DNA from 3 places in the Rhizobium sp. BT03 genome. Region 1 is predicted to be linked to each of the others. Evidence: predicted binding sites of a transcription regulator. Region 1 holds the regulator's gene; each other region holds the start of a gene.
The links. Region 1 encodes LexA, which represses DNA repair genes until DNA is damaged. Its sites were predicted from a motif close to TGTTCNNNNTGTGTTCNG; they were not measured.
Positions count from the first base shown of each region.

Region 2: a site for LexA is predicted at 2,643-2,660, ahead of recA (recombinase RecA). Genes of this name have one in related genera too.
Region 3: a site for LexA is predicted at 2,434-2,451, ahead of QMO80_RS13420 (ImuA family protein). Genes of this name have one in related genera too.

Region 1 covers NZ_CP125640.1:635,522-639,842, forward strand. The annotation lists gene kdsA (3-deoxy-8-phosphooctulonate synthase) at 1-758, opposite strand, end outside; gene QMO80_RS03080 (VOC family protein) at 758-1,651, opposite strand; gene lexA (transcriptional repressor LexA) at 1,848-2,567, shown strand; gene QMO80_RS03090 (ComEC/Rec2 family competence protein) at 2,548-4,321, opposite strand, start outside.
Region 2 covers NZ_CP125640.1:234,918-239,238, forward strand. The annotation lists gene cckA (cell cycle histidine kinase CckA) at 1-332, shown strand, start outside; gene QMO80_RS01140 (pseudouridine-5'-phosphate glycosidase) at 590-1,516, opposite strand; gene QMO80_RS01145 (carbohydrate kinase family protein) at 1,601-2,545, opposite strand; gene recA (recombinase RecA) at 2,775-3,863, shown strand; gene alaS (alanine--tRNA ligase) at 4,019-4,321, shown strand, end outside.
Region 3 covers NZ_CP125640.1:2,732,362-2,736,682, forward strand. The annotation lists gene QMO80_RS13395 (glyoxalase/bleomycin resistance/extradiol dioxygenase family protein) at 1-274, opposite strand, end outside; gene QMO80_RS13400 (hypothetical protein) at 382-621, opposite strand; gene QMO80_RS13405 (CoA ester lyase) at 735-1,640, shown strand; gene QMO80_RS13410 (DUF1737 domain-containing protein) at 1,640-1,846, shown strand; gene QMO80_RS13415 (metallopeptidase family protein) at 1,872-2,309, opposite strand; gene QMO80_RS13420 (ImuA family protein) at 2,471-3,415, shown strand; gene QMO80_RS13425 (DNA polymerase Y family protein) at 3,426-4,321, shown strand, end outside.

The DNA.
Region 1 (4,321 bases):
GGTGCGTTGTCGGGGTCCTGGTGGGTTTCGACGAAAACGCCGGCAATACCGGTCGCCACCGCTGCGCGCGCCAGCGTTTCCACGAATTCCCGCTGACCGCCGGAGGAATCGCCCTGCCCGCCCGGCTGCGCCACGGAATGGGTCGCATCGAAGACGACGGGCGCGCCCATCGATGCCATGATCGGCAGTGAGCGCATGTCGGAAACCAAAGTATTGTAGCCGAAGGAGGCGCCGCGTTCGCAGAGCAGCACGTTCGGGTTGCCGCTGGCGTTGAGCTTCTTCAGCACGTTCTTCATGTCCCAAGGAGCAAGAAACTGGCCTTTCTTGACATTGACGGCGCGGCCGGTCTCGGCGGCGGCGATCAGAAGGTCGGTCTGGCGGCAGAGGAAGGCCGGGATCTGCAGGACATCGACCACCTTTGCCACTTCGGCGCATTGCTCGGCCGTGTGAACGTCGGTCAGGACGGGAAAGCCGAACTCCTTCTTCAGGTCGGCGAAGACTTCCATGCCCTTTTCAAGCCCGATGCCGCGCTCGGCCGAGAGCGAGGTGCGGTTCGCCTTGTCGAAGGAACTCTTGTAGACGAGGCCGATTCCGAGCTTGGCACAGAGCTCTTTCAGCGTGCCGGCAACCATGAAGGCATGGTCGCGGCTCTCCATCTGGCAAGGGCCGGCAATCAGCGACAGGCGGCCGCTATTGGAAAAGGTGACCTGGCCTGCGCCCTCGCCGATCCTGACTTCCGAATTCGTATCAGTGCTCATCATCTTTCCTCGAAGGCGAAAAGCGTGCCTTGCCCGGGCGCCGGCTTCACCAAAATGCGGTTGTTCTTGCGCGTGTATGTCACTCCGTTAGCAGCCAAATGCGCTTCTGTCACGGCAAGATCGGCAACAGTGAAGAGGATCGCCCGGCCGCGCAGACCGCGATCGGCGGATGAGACGGCGGCCTCGAAATAGGCCTCCAGTCCTTCCGATGTCATCAGGCTGATTTTCGCATTCGGCGCCGCGATATTGACCCCGAAACCGGTTTTCTCGACGGCCGATTGCGCCATGGCAAGGCTGACGAAGCCGGCGAAGGCGGCGGCATCGGGCGCGCTGAGCGCGATCTCGGCAATGCCGGTCACGCCATTGGCGTGTGTCTCCAGCGCGCCGCGGTCGGCCGGCAATGGATTGATGCGCTGGCAGGTGAAGAGAAAGAAATCGGGTGCCCGCAGATCGCCCGCAAAGGCCAGTTTGAAGCTGCCGACGCTTTCAGAACCATCCGGCATTTTCATCGGCCGGCTGAACTCCAGCATCTCGCCGGCGCTCGATCCGCCTGAAATGAAGCTTTGATGGTCGATGCCGGCATCTTCAGTGCCGAAAACCACCGCCGAAAGCCCCTCATCGCCGCAGCGGAAGCGGAAAGCGCGGTTGCGGGCGGTGAAGACATTGCCTTGCCGCGCCGATGCCTCGCTCTCCTCGACGCTCGCGATACCGAGCGGCTCCAGATAGGTCTTGTCGGCAAAGAAGACGCAGGCATTCTCCGTTCCGAAGGGATGGCGGGCGTCGGCGGCAACGGTGAAGCCGAGCTTGCCGAGCCTTTCGCGCGCCAGATCGATATTGACGACCGGCAGCACGACATGATCGAGCGGGTGCGGTTTGGCGGCATGCGTGTTCATGATATCCCCTTCTGCAATCGCGAAGAGATGTGCGACGGCGCTATCCTCAATGCAAGACATGGCGCCAATCCGGCGAATGAAAATAAAAATCTCAACGAGTTGGCGGCAAGTTTTACGGAAATTTAGCCACTTGCGGAACACATATGGAACATATAGTGTCTGTTCTGGATTTGTTTCAATCAGGGGTCACACGCCGATGCTCACGCGCAAACAACAGGAGCTTCTCCTTTTCATTCATGAGCGCATGAAGGAATCCGGCGTTCCACCGTCTTTCGACGAGATGAAGGATGCCCTGGATCTGGCCTCGAAATCCGGCATTCATCGCCTGATCACGGCGCTTGAGGAACGCGGCTTCATTCGCCGCCTACCGAACCGCGCCCGGGCGCTCGAGGTCATCAAGCTTCCCGAAGCTTACAGCCCCAGCATCCAGCCCCGGCGCGGCTTTTCGCCGAGCGTCATCGAGGGCAGCCTCGGCAAGCCCCAGCCGGTCGCCGCCCCCGCACCGGTCAAACCCGCCGCCGACAACGGCAACTCGGTCTCGGTGCCGGTCATGGGCCGAATCGCTGCGGGCGTTCCGATCTCGGCGATCCAGAACAACACCCACGACATCGTCGTTCCCTCAGACATGCTCGGCTCCGGTGAACATTACGCGCTGGAGGTCAAGGGCGATTCGATGATCGACGCCGGCATCTTCGACGGCGACACGGTGATCATCCGCAACGGCAGCACAGCAAGTCCCGGCGATATCGTCGTTGCCCTCGTCGACGACGAGGAAGCGACGCTGAAACGCTTCCGCCGCAAGGGCGCCTCGATCGCGCTTGAAGCGGCCAACCCGGCTTACGAGACCCGGATCTTCGGACCGGACCGCGTCAAGGTGCAGGGCAAGCTCGTCGGCCTCATTCGCCGCTATCATTGACGCTGGACGGGCCGGTTTCGGCAAAACTGTTGCTGCGCCAGTCATAGGCACGATGGCGCATCCACGGCCGCGACAGGCTCTCGAATGCGGTTGCGACCTCCAGGCCGGCGTCCGCGAAGCGCAATTCGACGGAACCGGACCTGCGCAGCGTCTCACCGGTGAAGAGCGTCGCGCCTGAGCGGCAGCCGTTGAACCGCAGGCGAACAGACGTCACGACAATATCCGCCGCGTCGCAGGCCGAACCGAGATAGGCGGCATTGTCGATGACCGTTATGACGCGGCCATTGCCAAGCCTCGATGTACACCAGGCCTTCTTGACGCAGGAAAAGCGGTTTGCTTCACCGCCCGCGGCGGCCGCCCGCATCGCCGTCCTCGCTTCGTTTTGCTGATCGCGGGAAAGCCTGACGCGGCGGTCTTCTCCCTCCGGAGGAATAGCGGGGCCGTCCAGCATTTTCGGCGGGTGATGCGTCGGCAGGACCAGCGCTCTCTGCCATTGGTCGAAGATGAAATCCGGCGGGTTTTCACGGTTGGAAGCCATTGCCGCCACTGCAACCAGCGCGACCAGGCTGCCATCCTCGGAAATCACCAGATCCGGCGGTCGAGGGGCCGGGAGAACCAGCAGGATGAGCGTCGAGACGGCGAGGATCGATGTGCCGGCATGGCGCAGCCGGGTGCGCAGCAGCGTCAGCAACAGGAAGCCTGCCACGGCGACGGCGAAATACCAGGCGGGCAGACGGCCGACGCCGATATCACCGCCCCAGCCGGACACCGTCTTGGCGACAGCGATCACCAGGTCGAGACCGAAGCCGACCACCTCCCAGAGCGGAGCGTCCAGACCGAACGGCATCAGCAACATCGCCAGCAGCCCGGCCGGCATGACGATGAAGGAGATGATCGGCATCGTCGCGAGGTTTGCCGGCAGGCCGTAAGCGGTCAGCCGATGAAAATGCTCGATCGAAAACAGCGCCGTGGAAAAACCGCCGATCAGCGAGGTCAGCAGGACGCCGCCGAAGAAACCGGCGACGGCCACGACCGGGCGGAAGATCGGCAGCTTGAGCAAGGCGTTTTCGCGGACGCGCCGATCCTTCCACAGCTGATAGCCCGATACCAGTGCCAATGTCGCGGCAAAGGACATCTGGAAGCTCGGGCCCAAGACTTCGGAGGGTGAAATGGCGATGATAACAAGCGCCGAGAGAACGACATTGCGCAGGCTGATCGACGGCCGATCGAAGAAGACGGCGATCAGCATGATGGCCATCATGATGAAGGCGCGTTCGGCCGAGACCCCGAAGCCGGAGATCAGAAAGTAGGCGGTGACGGCGATGAGCGCGCCAGCGGCTGCGATCTTCTTCGTCGGATAGGCCTGAGCGACAACAGGAAAGAGGCTGAGCAGCATGCGAAAGCCGACGAAGAAAATGCCGGCCGACAGCGCCATGTTGAGACCCGAGATCGCGACGATATGGGCAAGGCCCGACTGGCGCAGCGCCTCCGTCGTCGCATTCGAGATGGCGCGCCGCTCGTCGGTCACCAGCGCGGCGGCAAAGGCGCCGGTGTCGCCGGGCAGGATCGACCGTATGCGGTCGCCGATGCTGCTGCGCAGCCGGTAGAGCCATTCGAGCAGAGCGTCCGACGTCGATCTTGCCGCTTGCGGACCCGCCTCCAAATCCTTCTCCGGAGCGCCGTAGAAGAGGCCGTTGGCGCCGATGCCGTCGAAATAGGCGCTGAAGGAGAAGTCGTTGAGTTCGGGAAGTGCG
Region 2 (4,321 bases), 400 kb from region 1:
CGGTGCGCCGTGGCGGCAAGCGCATGCTGGAAACGCGCGGCTACACCGTGCACGAGGCGGGCTCGGGCGTCGAGGCGCTCAGCATCATGGAAGAGCTCGAAGGCAAGGTCGATATCGTCGTTTCCGACGTGGTCATGCCGGAGATGGACGGCCCGACGCTGCTGCGCGAGCTGCGCAAGTCCTATCCCGACATGAAATTCATCTTCGTCTCGGGCTACGCCGAAGATGCCTTCGCCCGCAACCTGCCGCCGGAGTCAAAATTCGGGTTTTTGCCGAAGCCGTTTTCGCTGAAGCAGCTTGCTGTGGTGGTGAAGGAAACGTTGGACGGGTGAAGGGGGCCGTCAGAGAGGTCGTGCCGTGTGGTACCCCCCTCTGCCCTGCCGGGCATCTCCCCCACAGGTGGGGAGATCGACAAGAGGCGTGCTCCTCCCGCCTCTCTACCGTTTCGCCGGATTGCAACGCTGACTGTTGAGGAAAGCCGGTGCGCCCAGCCCATCTCCCCACCTATGGGGGAGATGCCCGGCAGGGCAGAGGGGGGCTTGCACGGCACGCCCTATCTGCCAGGGCATTCTTGCCCTCCCACTATCTCTTACTCGCCCAGCGCCACCGCAATCTCAGCCGCCAGCCGCGCATTGTTCTCCACCAGCGCAATATTCGTCTTCAGGCTCTGGCCATCCGTGAGGTCGAAAATGGTCGAGAGCAGATAGGGCGTCACCGCCTTGCCGGTGACTTCGTCGCGCTCGGCGCTATCAAGCGCCCGCTCGATATAGATTTCCATCTCTTCGCGGGCGATCTCGTCGGCCTCGGGCACCGGGTTGGCGATGAGCATGCCGCCGTCGATGCCGAGCTGTTCGCGCACCGTCTGGAAATTGGCGATGGCGGCCGGGCTGTTCAGCGACAGCGGGCTTGATATGCCCGAGGAGCGCGACCAGAAGGCAGGGAATTCTTCGCTCTCGTAGGTGACGACGGGCACGCCGCGGGTTTCCAGCACTTCCAGCGTCTTCGGAATGTCGAGGATCGCCTTGGCGCCGGCGCAGACGACGATGACGCCGGTGCGCGCCAGTTCCTCGAGATCGGCCGATATGTCGAAGCTTTCCTCAGCGCCGCGGTGTACGCCGCCGATGCCGCCCGTGGCAAAGACGCGAATGCCGGCGCGGGCGGCGGCAATCATCGTCGCGGCGACTGTGGTGGCGCCCGTGCGGCGCTCGGCGATCGCGAAGGCGAGATCGGCGCGCGACACCTTCATCACATCGGTCGCCTTGGCGAGCTGCTCCAGTTCGCCGGCTTCAAGGCCGATATGCAGCGTGCCGTGAATGACGGCGATCGTGGCCGGCACCGCACCCTGTTCGCGAATGATCGTCTCGACGCTGCGCGCCATCTCGATATTGCCGGGATAGGGCATGCCATGGGTGATGATGGTCGATTCCAGCGCCACCAGCGGCGCGCCGCGCTGCTTGGCGCTGGCGACCTCCTTCGAATAGGCGATCGGCAAAAGGGGCGAAATGGGCTTGGTCATGATCTTGTCCTGTCGTCGATAGAGCATGATGCCGAAAGGGGTCAGCGGTTTTCGGGCGACGTCATGCTCGATTATATAATCGCTTCAATGCAGAATTCTGACCTTGGGAACAAGGGCAAGCGCCGCATTCAAGAGATCCGGTGTCAGATTTTCGTTGACGGCATGCCGCGACTGCACGGTCAGCGTGGCGGCTGCTGTGCCGTGGCGCACGGCCTCTTCGAGCGGCAGGCCTGATATCAAGGCGGAGAGCGTGCCGGCCGCAAGAGAATCGCCGGCACCGGTGACGTCGGCGACAGTGTCGGAGACCGGCGGCTGCAGCGTCACGGCGCGGCCCTCGCAAAGTGCGACGAGCTCGCGGCGGCCGCGGGTGACGACGGCGTTCCTGATGCCGATCCCGTTGAGAAGCGGCGGCCAGCCGGCGGCGTCTTCGGGCTGTTCGCCGGCAAGGGCGGCGGCCTCGGCCTCATTCAGGAACAGATAGTCGATATCCCCGATGCAGGGTTTCAGCCTGACGACCTTGGCAGGCGAGATGGCAATTGCCGCGACCGGCTTTGCCAGACAATGCGCCTTGGCAACGATCGCCGCGATCGTCTCCTCCGGCAGGTTGGCGTCGAAAAGAATGAGATCATGGGCGGCGAAGGCCTCGCGGACCCAGCGGATGGAGAGACGCCGCGGCACGAAGAAGCGGTAGAGATCCATGTCGGCAAGGGCGATCACCAGGTTGCCGTCCTTCTCGATGATCGCCGTATAACTTGGGGTCTTGCGGTCGAGGAAGACGAAGGGCCGGTCGTCGATGCCGGCGAAATCGGCGGCTTCGCCGACCATCTCGCCGATGGGATCGCCGCCGCGCGGCGAAATCATCGTCACCTGAAAACCCAGCCTCGCAAGGTTGCGCGCCGCATTGAAACCGCCGCCGCCCGGCTCCTCGAACCACGTGCCGGGATTGCTGGCGCCCGGCGCCGTTTCGCCGGAGATGCGGCCGCGCCGGTCGATATGGGCGCCGCCGAGAACAAGAATCTTTTTCTTCATTTCAACCGCCTTCCGATGCCCGAAGCGCGAATCGAGCCGGTGCTTTCCTGCCGCGGCAAAGCCGCCGCATATGGCCTAAGCCGTTGCTTTGCATTGATAAAACAAATATAGAACACGGGCTGTTTTACCTTTTTCTTTCAATCGTTTGATCGCCTATTGCGGGAATGGAACAAATAGGGTACAAACTCGACATTGCTTGGGCGGCTTCAATAACCTAAAGGTGGATCGGATGTCTCAGAATTCATTGCGGCTGGTAGAGGACAAATCGGTGGACAAAAGCAAAGCGCTTGAAGCGGCACTCTCACAGATAGAGCGGTCGTTCGGCAAGGGCTCGATCATGAAGCTCGGCTCCAACGAGAACGTTATCGAGATCGAGACGGTTTCGACAGGCTCGCTCAGCCTCGATATCGCGCTCGGCATCGGCGGTTTACCGAAGGGCCGCATCGTCGAGATCTACGGTCCGGAAAGTTCCGGTAAGACGACGCTTGCGTTGCAGACCATTGCCGAAGCGCAGAAGAAGGGCGGCATCTGCGCCTTCGTCGACGCCGAACATGCGCTTGATCCCGTCTATGCCCGCAAACTTGGCGTCGATCTGCAGAACCTGCTGATCTCGCAGCCCGATACCGGCGAGCAGGCGCTCGAAATCACCGATACGCTGGTGCGCTCCGGCGCCGTCGACGTTCTCGTTGTCGACTCGGTCGCCGCACTGACGCCGCGCGCCGAAATCGAAGGCGAGATGGGCGACAGCCTTCCCGGCCTGCAGGCGCGCTTGATGAGCCAGGCATTGCGCAAGCTCACGGCTTCGATTTCCAAGTCGAACACCATGGTGATCTTCATCAACCAGATCCGCATGAAGATCGGCGTCATGTTCGGTTCGCCTGAGACAACGACCGGCGGCAATGCGCTGAAGTTCTACGCCTCCGTGCGCCTTGACATCCGCCGCATCGGCGCGGTCAAGGAGCGCGAAGAAGTGATCGGCAACCAGACCCGCGTCAAGGTCGTCAAGAACAAGATGGCGCCGCCCTTCAAGCAGGTCGAGTTCGACATCATGTATGGCGAGGGCGTTTCCAAGACCGGCGAACTGGTCGATCTCGGCGTCAAGGCCGGCATCGTCGAGAAATCCGGTGCCTGGTTCTCCTATAACAGCCAGCGTCTCGGCCAGGGTCGCGAAAACGCCAAGACCTTCCTGCGCGACAATCCGGATCTGGCTCGCGAGATCGAACTGTCGCTGCGCCAGAATGCCGGCCTGATCGCCGACCGATTCTTGCAGAACGGCGGACCGGATGCCGATGATGGCGATGGCGCCGCGGAAATGTGATTTTCGCGCTTGAGCGCATCGGACAATTCCAACCGGCCGCATTCCCTGATCAGAATGCGGCCGGTTTTGTTTGTCTGCTGGACAGTGGCGGAGGCGAACGTTAAAAGCCGATGGATTTAGATTTACCTGCCTCCGGCAGCATTGAAGGGCATAGCATGAGCGGTGTGAACGATATCCGGTCGACATTCCTCGACTATTTCAAGAAGAACGGTCATGAGATCGTCTCGTCGAGCCCGCTCGTGCCGCGCAACGACCCGACGCTGATGTTCACAAATGCCGGCATGGTGCAGTTCAAGAACGTCTTCACCGGTCTGGAGAAACGCCCTTATTCCACGGCGACCACCTCGCAGAAATGCGTGCGCGCCGGCGGCAAGCATAACGACCTCGACAATGTCGGCTATACTGCCCGCCACCTGACCTTCTTCGAAATGCTCGGCAACTTTTCGTTTGGCGACTAT
Region 3 (4,321 bases), 2.1 Mb from region 1:
CGATAACCAGCTGGATGGCGAAGCCTTCATGGCCTTTGAAGGGGTGGCCGTATTCCGGATAGGCATCCGACAGCATGAGGGAGCTGCCGTTGATGTAGAGATGCACATGCATCGTCCGGCCGCTCTCGTCGACCGGCACAATATAGGCTTCTTCGGCGCCGAAAGCTTTCTTGTAGAATTCTGCGGCTTTCACAGCGCCGCCGACCGTCAGATAGGGCAGCAGGCCATTCTTGACCGGCGGCATCTTGACAGGATTGTTTTCCGTCGCATTCATGCTCGTCCTCCATCGTTTTCAAGCGCCGGCTGGATGCCTGGCTGCTTCAAGGACGTAGCATGGAAGCATGATCCGACAATGTCGGTCGGTTTTTTCGCGTAAGCGGCTTAGAGATCGATGATCGTGCCGCGGCCGTCGTTCCAGATCCGCATTTCGCGTTGGCCATTGTTTGCCTTGGCGCGCACCGGAGCGGGCTTCATCTTCATCTTCAGCGACAGTGCGCGGCCGACCATCAGCACGGTCAGAATGCCGCCGACGGCAAGCGTCACCGAGAAGGTGAGAAGCAGCATGGCCACGAAAACGGTGGCGCCGGCAAGCATGAGGAAGATGGAGCGAATGTTCTGCATGGGTTTGGTACCTTTCTACAGAAAGGAATGTGGTCCTTCTTTTTCTTCTCTGCAAGGCAAGCATGGCTTTTTGTTGTCTTGCCGGGCTTGGCGAAGCTTGGCACTAATGATCGATGAGCCAAACACCCCCTCGCCGTTCCTTAAATCTGCGCCGCTCGGTGCTGAGCGTGCCCGCCATCAATCTCCGGGCGCTCGAAAAAAGCCATTCGCTTGATTGCGATGCGGTTATTTTCGATCTGGAGGATTCCGTCTCGCCCGAGAAGAAGGGGCAAGCGCGGGAAAATCTGCGCGCCTTTTTTGCGGGTCCGCCGCTTGCAGGCAAGGAAAGGATCATCCGCATCAATTCTTTGTCATCCGAATTCGGGCCGGCGGACCTGGATCTGGTCAAGGCGCTTTTGCCCGACGCCGTTCTCCTGCCCAAGGTGGACGGACCTCGGGATATCACCGACATCGGCGATCTGCTCGCCGATGCGGATGCGCCGGAGGAACTGCGCATCTGGGCGATGATCGAGACGCCGCGCGGCGTGCTGAATGCCGGGGCGATCGCCGAAGCCGGCCGCACGCCGGGCTCGCGGCTCGATTGCCTCGTCGTCGGCCTCAACGATCTGCGCAAGGAAACGGGCGTCTTGCCGCAGCCGGGACGAACCTATCTCGTGCCGTGGCTGATGCAGGTCGTCCTGGCGGTCAGTGCCTACGGGCTCGATGCGATCGACAGCGTCTTCAACGATTTCAGGGACGAGCAGGGTTTCGATGCCGAATGCCTGCAGGGCCGGGCAATGGGCTTTGCCGGCAAGATGCTGATCCATCCCACGCAGATCGAACCCGCCAACCGGCATTTCGGCCCGGACCCGGCAGCGATTGCGGAAGCGGAGGCGATCATATCCGCTTTTGCCGATCCGGCTTCCGATGGCTTGAACGTCATCAATTCAGGCGGGCGGATGATCGAGCGGCTGCATCTTGTCCAAGCCGAAAGCCTGGTTCATAAAGCTCGCCTGATTTCTGCAAGAAAGCCCGCCTGATGAAACTTTACCGCTTCCTGACCGGTCCCGACGACGCTTCCTTCTGCCACAAGGTCACCGCCGCCCTCAACAAGGGCTGGTCGCTGGAGGGATCGCCGACCTATGCCTTCAATGCGGCAACCGGCGCGATGCAGTGCGGCCAGGCCGTCGTCAAGACTGTCGAAGGCAAGGATTACCATCCCGAGATAAAGCTCTCCGAGCAATAACGCGTCCTGCCCGAGACGCGGTGTTTCAGCGCTCGGCGGCTTCCTCGGCGCTTGCCTCGATCCGCTCCATATCGTCGTCGCTCAGCCCGAAATGGTGGCCGATCTCGTGGATCAGGACGTGGGTGATGATGTCGCCGAGCGTCTCGTCATTCTCGGCCCAGTAATCGAGGATAGGGCGCCGGTAGAGGCGGATGCGGTTGGGCATCTCGCCGGTTTCCACCGTGAAACGTTCGGAAATGCCCCTGCCCTCGAAAAGGCCGAGCAGATCGAAAGGGGTTTCCAGCGCCATGTCCTCGAAAACATCGTCATCGGGGAAATCTTCGATCTCGATCGTGAGGTTGGTCGTCAGCTTGCGAAATTCATCCGGCAGATGGCTATAGGCCTCCATGGCCAGCGACTCGAAGGTGCTGATCGTCGGCGCATGGCGGTCCCGCCAATCATCGCTCTGGTCTATGCGGGCCATGAATATTCCTTCCTTTGCGGGCCCATATAGAACCTTTATCGCCGGTTTTCGAGTGCGGAATCAAAGGCAGGAATAAATTCATAGAAAATGGCCGTTGACTCTTCATTAGCACTCTGGAATCTATAAGAACATAACAGGAACAAGACGGATTGGAGAACGCCATGGCGCAGCACGCCCTGGCGCGCGAGCGGCTTTTTGCGCTCCGCGAAACCATCGCCAGATTGGAGGGGAAGCCCGCGCCGGCGCTTGCGGCAGCGGAGCGGGAAGCCCTGGCGGACGGAGGCAAGGCACCGCGGAGACCCAGTCTGCCGCCCCTGGCGTTCGGGGTGGAATGTCTTGACGAGGCGCTGGAAGGCGGCCTGCCGCTCGATGCGATCACCGAATTCCGCTCCGCTCTGTCGCGTGATGCCGGTGCGGCAAGTGGGCTGGCGCTGGCTGTCGCCGCGCGGCTGCAGAGCCAGGAGGCGGATGCCGGCAGGCTTTCCCCGTTGCTCTGGATCGGCGATGCTGTCGGCACGCTGGAAGCCGGCCGTCCCTATGTCCCCGGGCTGCGGGATTTCGGGCTGAGCCCGGAGCGGTTTTTCCATGCGGCGCCGCGCAAGCTGGACGAGGCGCTCTGGCTGGTGGAGACCGCGGTGGAAAGCGCGGCCTTCTCGGCCGTCATTTTCGAAGTGCGAGGCAATCCCGCCCATTTCGGCCTGACCGAAAGCCGCAGGCTCAGTCTCAGGGCGCGTGCTGCCCGCCGTCCACTCTTTCTTGTCCGCCAGGCCGGGGAAGAAGAGGCAAGCAGTGCGGCCTTCCGTCTGCATGTCGAACCGGCTCCATCCGGTCTGCGGCCGTTGCCGGACGGGTCGAAGCTTTCCGGCAGCATCGGCAATCCGATTTTCCGTCTCACGCTGGAGAAGGGCCGCAATCCGGCCCCGCTCTGCTTTTTTCTGGAGTGGAACCCCCATGAACGCGAATTTCTCCCTGTCGCCGAGCCAAACCTCGTTCGTCCTCCAGGCGAGCAGTCAGCGCATTCTGGCGCTCAGCTTTCCGCATCTGCCAACGGACCGCATCGCCCGCAGGCGATGGGGGCTCTCCTGGCGTTCGAAAGGGCGTCCTGAGTCGCCGCCTATCGTCTGTTCCGGCAAGCTCAACAATGCCATGCGGCTGACGGCGCTGGACGAATTGGCCGAGAGGCTGGGGCTGAAAAAGGAGCAGGGCGTTGCCGAAGCGCGTGCCATGTACCCAACGCTCGAGGTCGCGGAAGAGGATCCGGCGGCCGACCGCCGGTTGCTGGAGGCCATTGCCGACTGGTGCGACCGTTATACGCCGCTGGTGGCGTTCGACGGCAAGGAGGGGCTGTTTCTCGACATTAGCGGCTGCGCCCATCTCTTCGGCGGGGAAAAGGCGCTTCTCAAGGATGTGCTGTCGCGGCTTTTTCATATGGGGATCGATGCACGCGGCGCCATCTCATCCTCACCGGGCCTTTCCTGGGCCGCGTCGCGCTTCGGGCAGGGCGGGGTGATAGAGGACGAGGAGACGGAGCATGTGCTGATGTCCTTGCCGGTGGCAGCCTTGCGGCTGGAAGGACAAACCGTCGATGCGCTGAAGAAACTCGGCCTGAAATATGTCGGCGACGTCATCGATGCACCGCGCGCGCCGCTGACCCGCCGGTTCGGCCCGGGACTGCTTCTGCGTCTCGACCAGGCGCTGGGACGCGAGGAGGAGCCGGTCTCGCCGCGGCGTCCGGTCGCCAGCCTCTCGGCCGAAAGCCGCCTGATCGAGCCCATCGGGACGGAAGAACAGATCCTTGCCGTCACCCGGCAGGTCGCCATGTCGCTGCAGCCGTCGCTGGAGGCGCGGGGGATCGGTGGAAGGGTGTTCGAACTGGTGCTGTTCCGCGTCGACGGCAGGGTCTTTCGTATCTCCGTCGGCGCTTCGCAGCCGCTTCGCGAACCAAAATTCATTACCAGGCTTTTTTCCGAGCGATTGCAGGCGGTCCATGACGATCTCGATGCCGGCTATGG